Regions from separate parts of the Aminobacter sp. P4_D5 genome, predicted to be linked through region 4. Evidence: riboswitches for the same ligand, from Rfam matches in the RefSeq annotation. Region 4 holds a riboswitch; each other region holds the start of a gene.
What was found. A riboswitch is a leader RNA that binds a small molecule or an ion and turns the genes downstream of it on or off. The one in region 4 is predicted to bind cobalamin.

Region 1: linked by a shared signal. The riboswitch ahead of AC1DWF_RS11285 (DUF1636 family protein) and the one ahead of AC1DWF_RS21555 (ABC transporter ATP-binding protein) in region 4 are both predicted to bind cobalamin.
Region 2: linked by a shared signal. The riboswitch ahead of bluB (5,6-dimethylbenzimidazole synthase) and the one ahead of AC1DWF_RS21555 (ABC transporter ATP-binding protein) in region 4 are both predicted to bind cobalamin.
Region 3: linked by a shared signal. The riboswitch ahead of AC1DWF_RS16700 (ribonucleoside-diphosphate reductase subunit alpha) and the one ahead of AC1DWF_RS21555 (ABC transporter ATP-binding protein) in region 4 are both predicted to bind cobalamin.

The regions. Positions count from the first base shown of each region.
Region 1 covers NZ_JBFUIP010000040.1:21,939-24,134, reverse strand. Annotated here, with positions in the region: gene AC1DWF_RS11290 (winged helix-turn-helix domain-containing protein) at 1-980, shown strand, start outside; cobalamin riboswitch at 975-1,181, shown strand; gene AC1DWF_RS11285 (DUF1636 family protein) at 1,221-1,661, shown strand; gene cobW (cobalamin biosynthesis protein CobW) at 1,658-2,196, shown strand, end outside.
Region 2 covers NZ_JBFUIP010000039.1:1,332-3,527, reverse strand. Annotated here, with positions in the region: gene AC1DWF_RS11000 (outer membrane beta-barrel protein) at 1-495, shown strand, start outside; gene bluB (5,6-dimethylbenzimidazole synthase) at 492-1,214, opposite strand; cobalamin riboswitch at 1,261-1,445, opposite strand; gene galU (UTP--glucose-1-phosphate uridylyltransferase GalU) at 1,514-2,196, opposite strand, start outside.
Region 3 covers NZ_JBFUIP010000071.1:11,445-13,640, reverse strand. Annotated here, with positions in the region: gene AC1DWF_RS16700 (ribonucleoside-diphosphate reductase subunit alpha) at 1-1,279, opposite strand, end outside; cobalamin riboswitch at 1,389-1,602, opposite strand; gene AC1DWF_RS16695 (hypothetical protein) at 2,090-2,196, shown strand, end outside.
Region 4 covers NZ_JBFUIP010000115.1:13,165-15,360, reverse strand. Annotated here, with positions in the region: gene AC1DWF_RS21560 (ABC transporter substrate-binding protein) at 1-306, opposite strand, end outside; gene AC1DWF_RS21555 (ABC transporter ATP-binding protein) at 334-1,149, opposite strand; cobalamin riboswitch at 1,262-1,473, opposite strand; gene AC1DWF_RS21550 (MFS transporter) at 1,506-2,196, opposite strand, start outside.

The DNA.
Region 1 (2,196 bases), on a different contig from region 4:
TTTTCGAGTACTGGGCGCATGAAGCCTCGCTGTTGCCGCTAGAGACCTTTCCCCTGATGCGCTGGCGTATGGCGCGGGCTGAGGAAGGGATGTATGGCGGGCTTGCCAAGTTCGGCCGCGCGAACAGGCCTTACATAGAGGAGATTTTCCGCCACGTGGTCGACCGCGGCCCGATCGCCGCTTCCGAGATTGAAGGCGCCAAAGGTTCGGGCGGCTGGTGGGGCTGGAGCCGGGAAAAACACGCTTTCGAATGGCTGTTCTGGGCTGGCCGCATCACCACCCATTCGCGCCGTGGCTTCGAGCGACTTTATGATCTGCCCGAGCGAGTCTTGCCCGCGGGCATTTACAACAGTCCCATCCCTGCCCCGGCCGACGCGCATCGCGAACTGTTGCGAATCTCCGCCCGGGCCCATGGCGTCGCGACGGCCGCCTGCCTGCGTGATTACTTCCGCCTGTCGCCCGCCGAAATGAAAGGTCGCCTCGAAGAGCTGGTCGAAACGGGCGAACTGATTCCCGTCCGCGTCGAGGGCTGGGACAAGCAGGCCTACCTGCACGCCCAGGCCCGCATTCCACGTAAGGTCAGTGCCCGCGCCTTGCTCGCGCCGTTCGATCCGCTGGTCTTCGAACGCAGCCGCGCCGAAAGCCTGTTCGGCTTCCGCTACCGAATCGAGATCTACACGCCGGCCGAAAAGCGCCAGTATGGCTATTATGTCCTGCCCTTCCTGCTCGGCGAACGAATCGTCGCGCGCGTCGACCTCAAAGCTGACCGCCCAGCCGGTGTCTTGCGCGTCCATGCCGCCTATGCGGAGCCCTGCGCCCCGCCCGAAACGGCGGCCGAACTCTATGAAGAGCTGCAGCAGATGCGTGACTGGCTTGGCCTCGAAAGCATCAAGGTCACACCGGCCGGCGATCTCGGACCGGCGCTGAGCGACATTGCGGGTCGCTCCCTCACGTTGACTCCACCCCTCGCGAAAGCMTAAATCGACCCAGACGGTCTCCTCCCGGCAAGGGGAGGAGCTAAGAGGGAATGCGGTGCGGCGCTTTTGGCGTCAAATCCGCGGCTGTCCCCGCAACTGTAAGCGACGAGCCAAGACCGGTAACCACTGGGATGTCCTCCCGGGAAGGCGGCACGAAGGCGACGACTCGCGAGCCAGGAGACCTGCCGTCTGAAACATTGATCCGATCGCCTGGCGGGTGTCCCAGGCAAGGAGCCTGGTATTTTGGAACTCGACGACAATCTCTCTGTCGAAATTTTGGACGCATCCAGCGATGGCGCCGACCTGCGCGCCGCAGCGGATGTGACGATTCTCGTCTGCTCATCCTGCCGCGACGAAAACGGCTCGGACGCTCATCCCCGCGCAGGCGCCAAGCTCGCCGAATCCACACGCGCCGCCGCTGCACAAGAAGGCATCACGGTGCGCAGCGTCGAATGCCTCGGCAACTGCAAGCGCCGCCTGAGTGCGGCGATCCTGCGCGACGGCTCATGGAGCTACGTCTTCGGCGATCTCGCCATTAGCTCGGGCGACGACCTGATCACCGGCGCAAAACTCTTCGCCACCTCGACCGACGGCCTGATCCCGTGGCGAGGCCGTCCCGACAGCCTCAAGCGCGGCCTTGTCGCGCGCATCCCTCCCCTCGACCTCATCAAGGAAGACAAATGACCGCCTCCGTCGAACGCGTCCCCTGTACCGTCATCACCGGCTTTCTCGGCGCCGGCAAGACGACGCTGCTCCGCCACATCCTCGAAAACGCCAAGGGCAAGCGCCTCGCCATCATCGTCAACGAGTTCGGCGATGTCGGCATCGACGGCGAAATCCTCAAAGGCTGCGGCATCGACACCTGCCCGGAGGAAAACATCGTCGAACTGGCCAAYGGCTGCATCTGCTGCACCGTCGCCGACGATTTTGTCCCCGCACTGGACCAGATCCTGTCGCGTTCGCCACGTGTCGACCACATCCTGATCGAGACTTCGGGGTTGGCATTGCCCAAGCCGCTGATCCAGGCCTTCCAATGGCCCACGGTCAAGAGCCGCGTCACGGTCGACGGCGTCATCGCCGTTGTTGACGGCCCAGCGCTCGCAGAAGGCAAGGTCGCCGCCGACATGGACGCGCTCGCCGCCCAGCGCGCCCAGGACGAGACGCTCGACCATGATGATCCGGTCGAAGAAGTGTTTGAAGACCAGGTCGCCTGCGCCGA
Region 2 (2,196 bases), on a different contig from region 4:
TCGAACAGGATCGGCGCACGCGCCGGCGTCGAATTGGACATGGGCGAGAAATTCGGCGGCGAGCTTTCGGCCGGCTGGATCAGCGAAAACTTCGATGACGAGCGCCTCAAGACCATTTCCGAACCGACATTTGCCGCCGACCTCAGATGGTCGCCGATCCGTGGCACCATCGTTGGCTTCAACGGCGCAACCTTCGTGGAAGGCTCGACCACTCCGGGCGAAAGCGGCTCGATTCTCTATGCTGGGCGTCTCAGCGTCGAGCGTGAAATCCGCGCGAACCTCACGGGCATGGCAGCCGTGGGCGCCGGTTGGCGCGACTATGCCGACTCCGAGGACCACGATCTGACGCTGACCGCCGAAGCAGGCATGACCTGGTGGCTCAACCGCTATGCCGGCCTCACCGGCAGGCTGCGCCATGAAACGTTCACCAGCACACTGCCCAACCGCGATAGCACGACCAACACAGTGTTCCTCGGGATGAGAATCCAGCGCTAGGATTCAGGGGCAACGAGTTCGGCGGCAATCGCCTTCAGCGCTTCTTCTCCGCCACCGGAAAACACCTCGCTCATGATGAGATCGGCCAGCGGCAGGCGGCTGCCCCAGCCATGCCTTTCAAGGTCGGGCTTTTGCGCGAATTCGGAGACCCGGCCAACGCAGAGATAAGCCACCGGCACGACATGATCTGGAATGCCTAGCAGCTGCTTCAGCGCCTCGCGGTCGAGGATGCTGACCCAGCCGACGCCGACACCTTCGGCACGCGCCGCCAGCCAGAAATTCTGCACGGCGCAAACGGTGCTGTAGAGATCCATTTCCGGATTGTGCCAGCGTCCAAGCGGCGAATTTTCCGAGCGGCTCCGGTCGCAGGTGACGACAAGGTTGAGCGGGGTCTCGCAGATGCCTTCGAGCTTCAGCTTGCGGTAAAGTGCCTGCCGTTCCTCGGCGATGTGCGGCAGTTCCTGCTGGCGCGCGGCGAAGAACAGGTCGCGCACTTTCTGCCGGCGCTCGGCATCGCGGAGGACGATGAAATTCCATGGCTGCATGAAGCCAACCGACGGCGCGTGATGGGCAGCCATCAGCAGCCGCGCCAGCAGCTCATCTCTCAGTGGGTCAGGCCGAAAATGGCTGCGCACGTCGCGGCGCGTGAAGATGGCGCGGTAGACGGCATCTTGTGCAGCTTGGTCGAAACAATTGGAATTTAAATGGTCAGCCGGCATCGCGTATCCCCTTGCGAGCAATCGATTTCCCCCGCCTGACCATGCGGAGGACGATTTCTGCCGGGCCGGTCTTCTGGCTCGAGTTCAACCCGTTGTCGGCACCTTCCCATTCAAGATGAACAGTGGCTTTTGCCGATACGGTCCCTCTTACAGCGTTGGGCACGCCACGGATTTGCACCGTGTTCCCGATTCTCCCGCATCGCTGCGGGCACCTGGCAGGACATGTCTATCTGGAGCAGGCCCCGATGGCCATCGCTCCGCGCGCCCAAAATTGACGCGCGGGCGACATTGCAGCCGCTTTAGCGGCCCGGCTTCATCTCGTGCAGCAAGCCTTCGATGACACCGGCCATGCTTTTGCTGAGATCCGAACGCGACAGGGCAAATGCGACATTGGCTTCGACGAAGCCTTCCGGCGAGCCGCAGTCGAAGGTGCGGCCGCGATAGTGGTAGCCGTAGAAACGCTGCTGCTTTTCAAGCTTCAGCATCGCGTCGGTGAGCTGGATCTCGTCGCCGGCGCCACGCTCCTGGCTTGCCAGGATGTTGAAGATCTCAGGCTGCAGGATGTAGCGGCCATTGATGAAAAGGTTGGAGGGTGCCGTACCCTGCTTCGGCTTTTCCACCATGCCTTCGATTTCGAAGCCGGTGTGGACGGCCTTGCCCTGTCCGACGATGCCGTATTTGTGCGTCTCGGCGGGATCGCACTCCTGCACGGCGATAATATTGCTGCCGGTTTCGGCGTAAAGCTCGACCATCTCGCGCATGCAGCTCTTTTCCGACTGCATGATCATGTCGGGCAAAAGCAGTGCGAAAGGTTCGTCGCCGACCAGTTCGCGCGCGCACCAAACCGCATGGCCAAGGCCAAGCGGCACCTGCTGGCGGGTGAAAGAGGTCTGGCCCGGCCCTGGCTGGAGCCGCTGCAGCCGTTCAAGCTGTTCGATTTTGCCGCGCTGTGCCAGCGTGTCGTAGAGTTCGAACTGGACGT
Region 3 (2,196 bases), on a different contig from region 4:
CCACGCCCTGGCTCTCGCCATTGGTGCCCTTTATGTGGGCGCCAAGCCCACGCACCGGGGTCCAGTCGTTACCGAGGCCGCCCGAATATTTGGCGAGCAGCGCATTGTCTTTCACCGCCTTGAAGATGCCGTCGAGATCGTCGGCGACGGTGGTGAGGAAGCAGGAAGACAGCTGCGGCCGCAGCGTGCCGGAATTGAACAACGTCGGCGTCGAGGCCATGAAGTCGAAGGACGACAACAGATCGTAGATTTCGATTGCACGGGCCTCACGATCGATCTCGCGTGCCGCAAGCCCCATGGCGACACGCATGAAAAAGGCTTGAGGAAGCTCGAAACGCTTGCCAGTGGCGTGCAGGAAATAGCGGTCATAGAGTGTCTGCAGCCCGAGATACTGGAATTGCAGGTCACGCTCCGGCTTCAGTGCCGCGCCCAGGCGGACGAGATCGAAGCGGCCAAGTTCGGGATCGATCAGCTCGACCGCGATGCCGGTGGCGATAAAGTCGGCGAAATAGGAGGCATAGCGTTCTGCCATTTCGCCTTGCGTCGCCTGCTCGGACCTGCCGGCGACGAGGCTCAGTGCCTCACGCCGGAGGCGGTCCATCAGCAGCCGGGCGCTGACGAAGGCGTAGTTCGGCTCGGTCTCGACAAGCGTTCGCGCAGCCAGAATCGGCGCCAGCGAAAGCTCGTCGACCGTGATGCCGTCATAAAGATTGCGCTTGGTCTCAGCCAGGATGGTATCCGAAGAGACTGCCTCAAGCCCGTCGCACGCCTCGTCGACGATACGGGCCAGGCGTGTCTCGTCCAGCGGCAACAAGCTGCCGTCATCGGCCTTGACCTGGAGCGTCGGTGCGGCGACCTCGACACATGCCGTTTTGGTGGCAGCCCGTTCGCGCGCCCGCTCCTCGCGGTAGAGCACATAAGCGCGGGCGACCTTGTGATGCTCGGAGCGCATCAACGCCAGCTCGACCTGGTCTTGGATTTCCTCGATGTGGAAGGTGCGGCCGGCGTCTGCCCGTCGCGTGAGCGCGGCAAACACCTGCCCGGCCAGCTCGCCGACGACGTCGTGGACGCGGCGCGAACCGGCCGCCACCGGGCCCTCGGTGGCGAGAAACGCCTTGGTCAGCGCGACCGTGATCTTGGTCGCATCGAACGGTGTCACCGAGCCGTTGCGCCGAATGACCCGGTAGCCAGGTTCGGACGCGGTCTCGAAACCACCCTGGCTGAAAGCTGACTGAATCCTGTCGGTCCCGGTAGTTTGAAGTGTAGTGGTCGCCAACATCATCTTCCCCGATGGTTTGGGGCGAAGGCCTTCAGCGGACGCATGCTGAATCTCGGCCGGCGCAAGCCGGCAGAACGCAAGCGCACCACCGGGACACCCCGCCCGTGGACGTTCAAAATCTATCGCGGCAGGTCTCCTGGCTCGCAGGTCATTGCCGCTGTCTGGCCTTCCCAGCGCTCCATGGCGCCAGTGGCGTTACTCGACAGCAACTCACTGCTTACAGTTGCGGGGGCAGCACCGGCATTGCGAACTCGCTCACCGGCTTCCCTCTTAGCTTCCAAGCCTAAAACAGACTCAGAAGAACCACGACGCCTATATCTAGTATGGATGACGACGCCATTGTCAATTAATGGAGAGAGGAAATTTCAAACCTCTGAAGGCCTCCTCGAATTGTGTAGTGACCGGAGCCACTCGCTAGATCGTTTGAGTGGGGATCTTGAAACCTTGCACGATCAGGGCACGAACAAGCAAACCACCATCGAAGCGATTGCGCTGGCGATAATCAACCCCAGCGACCTGCTGATGCTAGCTGTGGGCGCGAACCCGCGAATCTCGCGTAGGTCACGACGCATAGGCGAAACTGCCGCCACTGGACGACATTGAATGGGTAAATTTTCAGACGCGCTCAGTATCCCGCGCTGCAGACGGCCGATACCAGAGCAAAAAAGTCAGAGTATTGGACATGCGATGGGCGGTCTCGCCCATTCACCTGTACTCATCCGAATGCGGGTATTGAAATGCTCAAAGGGACAGTGAATCCTGCTGGCATTGGGAAGCGCAACTTTGTGGATTCAGCTCGGGACGCAGGGCATGATCGCAACCGACTTCGAAGGCCGGCTCCGACAAGTACTTCCGGACCAATGGGAGACGATAGCGCCACTGGCAGATCAGATCAGAGAAGCTTTCGTCTCCGAGGG
Region 4 (2,196 bases):
GGCGCCGAGCAACACTTCCTTGGTGACATATTTCGGCGCGAGTTCGGGTAACTCTCCAACGCCCTTGCGCACGTTCTCATCCAGCGTCTTCCAGCCCGAAATGCCGGAATAGCCCGCCATGTTGTCGGCAAGGCCGAGCACCAGCATCATCTCGGTCAGGTTGACGTCATGCGAGACGGCACGCTTGGGGGCTGCCTCGAAGGTCAGGTCACGGTTGCAGGTCTTGACGGTGACCGGGAAGCTGCTTGCGGCGGCTGCGGCACAGCCGGCGAAAAGTGCCGCGGCGATAAGGGGAAGTCGGCGCATGGTGGCTCCTTGAGTGGTTTGTTGGGTTCAGCGTTCGAGATGGAAGGAAAAGCGGGGCCGCCCGGTGACGGGATGGCTGTCGAGCGTGGTTCCGACCGAAAAGCTCTCGCGGATGCGTTCGGGCGTCAGGATGTCGGTGGGGCTGCCCGCGGCAACGGCCTGGCCGCCATCCATCACCAGCACGCGGTCGGCATGCGCCGAGGCAAGGGCGAGGTCGTGCAGCGACACAATGACCGTGCAGCCGAGCGTGCGCAGTAGTTCGAGCACTTCGAGCTGGTGGCGGATGTCGAGATGGTTGGTCGGCTCGTCGAGGATCAGAAGGTCGGGCCGCTGCACCAGCGCACGCGCAATCATCACGCGCTGCTTTTCGCCGCCCGACAACGAGCCGAAATCGCGCGCGGCAAGCTTGGTCAGGCCGAAGAGCGCCAGTGCTGCCTCAACCTGCGCATAATCATCGTCGCCGGTCCGCATGCCTGTCGCATGCGGTGTCAGGCCAAGCTCGGCGATCTCGGCCACCGTCAGGCCGAAGTCGGAAGCCGGTTCCTGCAGGACGGTTGCGATGCGGCGGGCGCAATCGCGCGGCTTAATCTTCCATATGTCGGTGCCGTCGAGCCTGACAGTTCCGCCGCTCGGGCGATGATAGCGATAGAGGCAGCGCAGCAGGCTCGATTTGCCAGCACCATTCGGCCCGACGATTGCCAGCAACTCGCCGGGTGCGACGCGGATGCTTACGGGTGCAAGGATCTGGTGCGAGGGACGAGGTCCCCAGCATACGGCATCGATTTCAAGCTCAGCTGGAGTGTCGCCGACGAGACGGCTAGCCGCATGAACACGGTCGAGCATGCCTTTTCTCCGTGAAAGCACGGAGCAGGCGGAACGATCCGATCAGCGAACCGAAACCTATCGAATAGGCAATCGCCATCATCATCATCTCCACGGCACACCCCGGCCGGTTTGAATTGCACAGATGATGGCAGGTCTCCTGGCTCGCGGGTGATCGCGCCTCGGAACCTTCCCGGCCTCGCGGCCAGTGGCATGTCTCCGAATTGCTATCCGCTCACAGTTGCGGGGGCAGCCACGGTTTCGCGTCGAGCGACGTCTCACCGTGTTCCCATTTAATCCCGTTGCCCGAGTCAGGCATCAGGAACCATCACCGCCGTGGCTACAGCAGCGGCGAAGTGCTGACAATCGATAAAGCGTCATGCGGCTTGCTCGATTGCGTCACGCTTGTCGAGTGTGAAGGACAATAGCGCCACGCCGAAGGCGCAAAGCGCGATCGCCGCACCGACAAGCGGCAGGTCGGCGTAGCTCACGCCCCAGGAAATGGCGGCACCGCCAATCCAGGCACCGGCGGCGTTGCCGGCATTGAACGCGCCTTGGTTGAGCGTCGCGGCAAGGTTCGGCGCTTCCGAGGCGGTCTCGACGACGCGCATCTGCATCGGCGGCACGATGACGAAGGTGATGACGCCCCACATGAAGACAAGCAGGATCGCCAGTGGCGCGCTCGTGCTCCAGGCAGCGAAGGCGACATGGATCGCCGCCATGACGATCAGCGCTCCAAGGGCCGTCGGCATCAGCTTCCAGTCGGCGAGCTTGCCGCCGATGATGTTGCCGATGGTCATGCCGCCGCCGAACAAAAGCAGGATCCAGGTCACCGAATCCACCGATACGCCGGTGACGTCGGTGAGGATCGGCTTGATGTAGGTGAAGACRGCAAACAGGCTGCCCGAGGCGAGTGCGGAGATGATCATCGCCAGCCACACCTGGAGCTTGCCCAGCACCTTGACCTCGCCCGCGATCCCGCCCTTGCCGGGAGGTGCGACACCTGCCGGTACCAGAAAGGCAATCGCTGCGACCGAGATCAACCCGATGACAACGACAGCGTAGAAG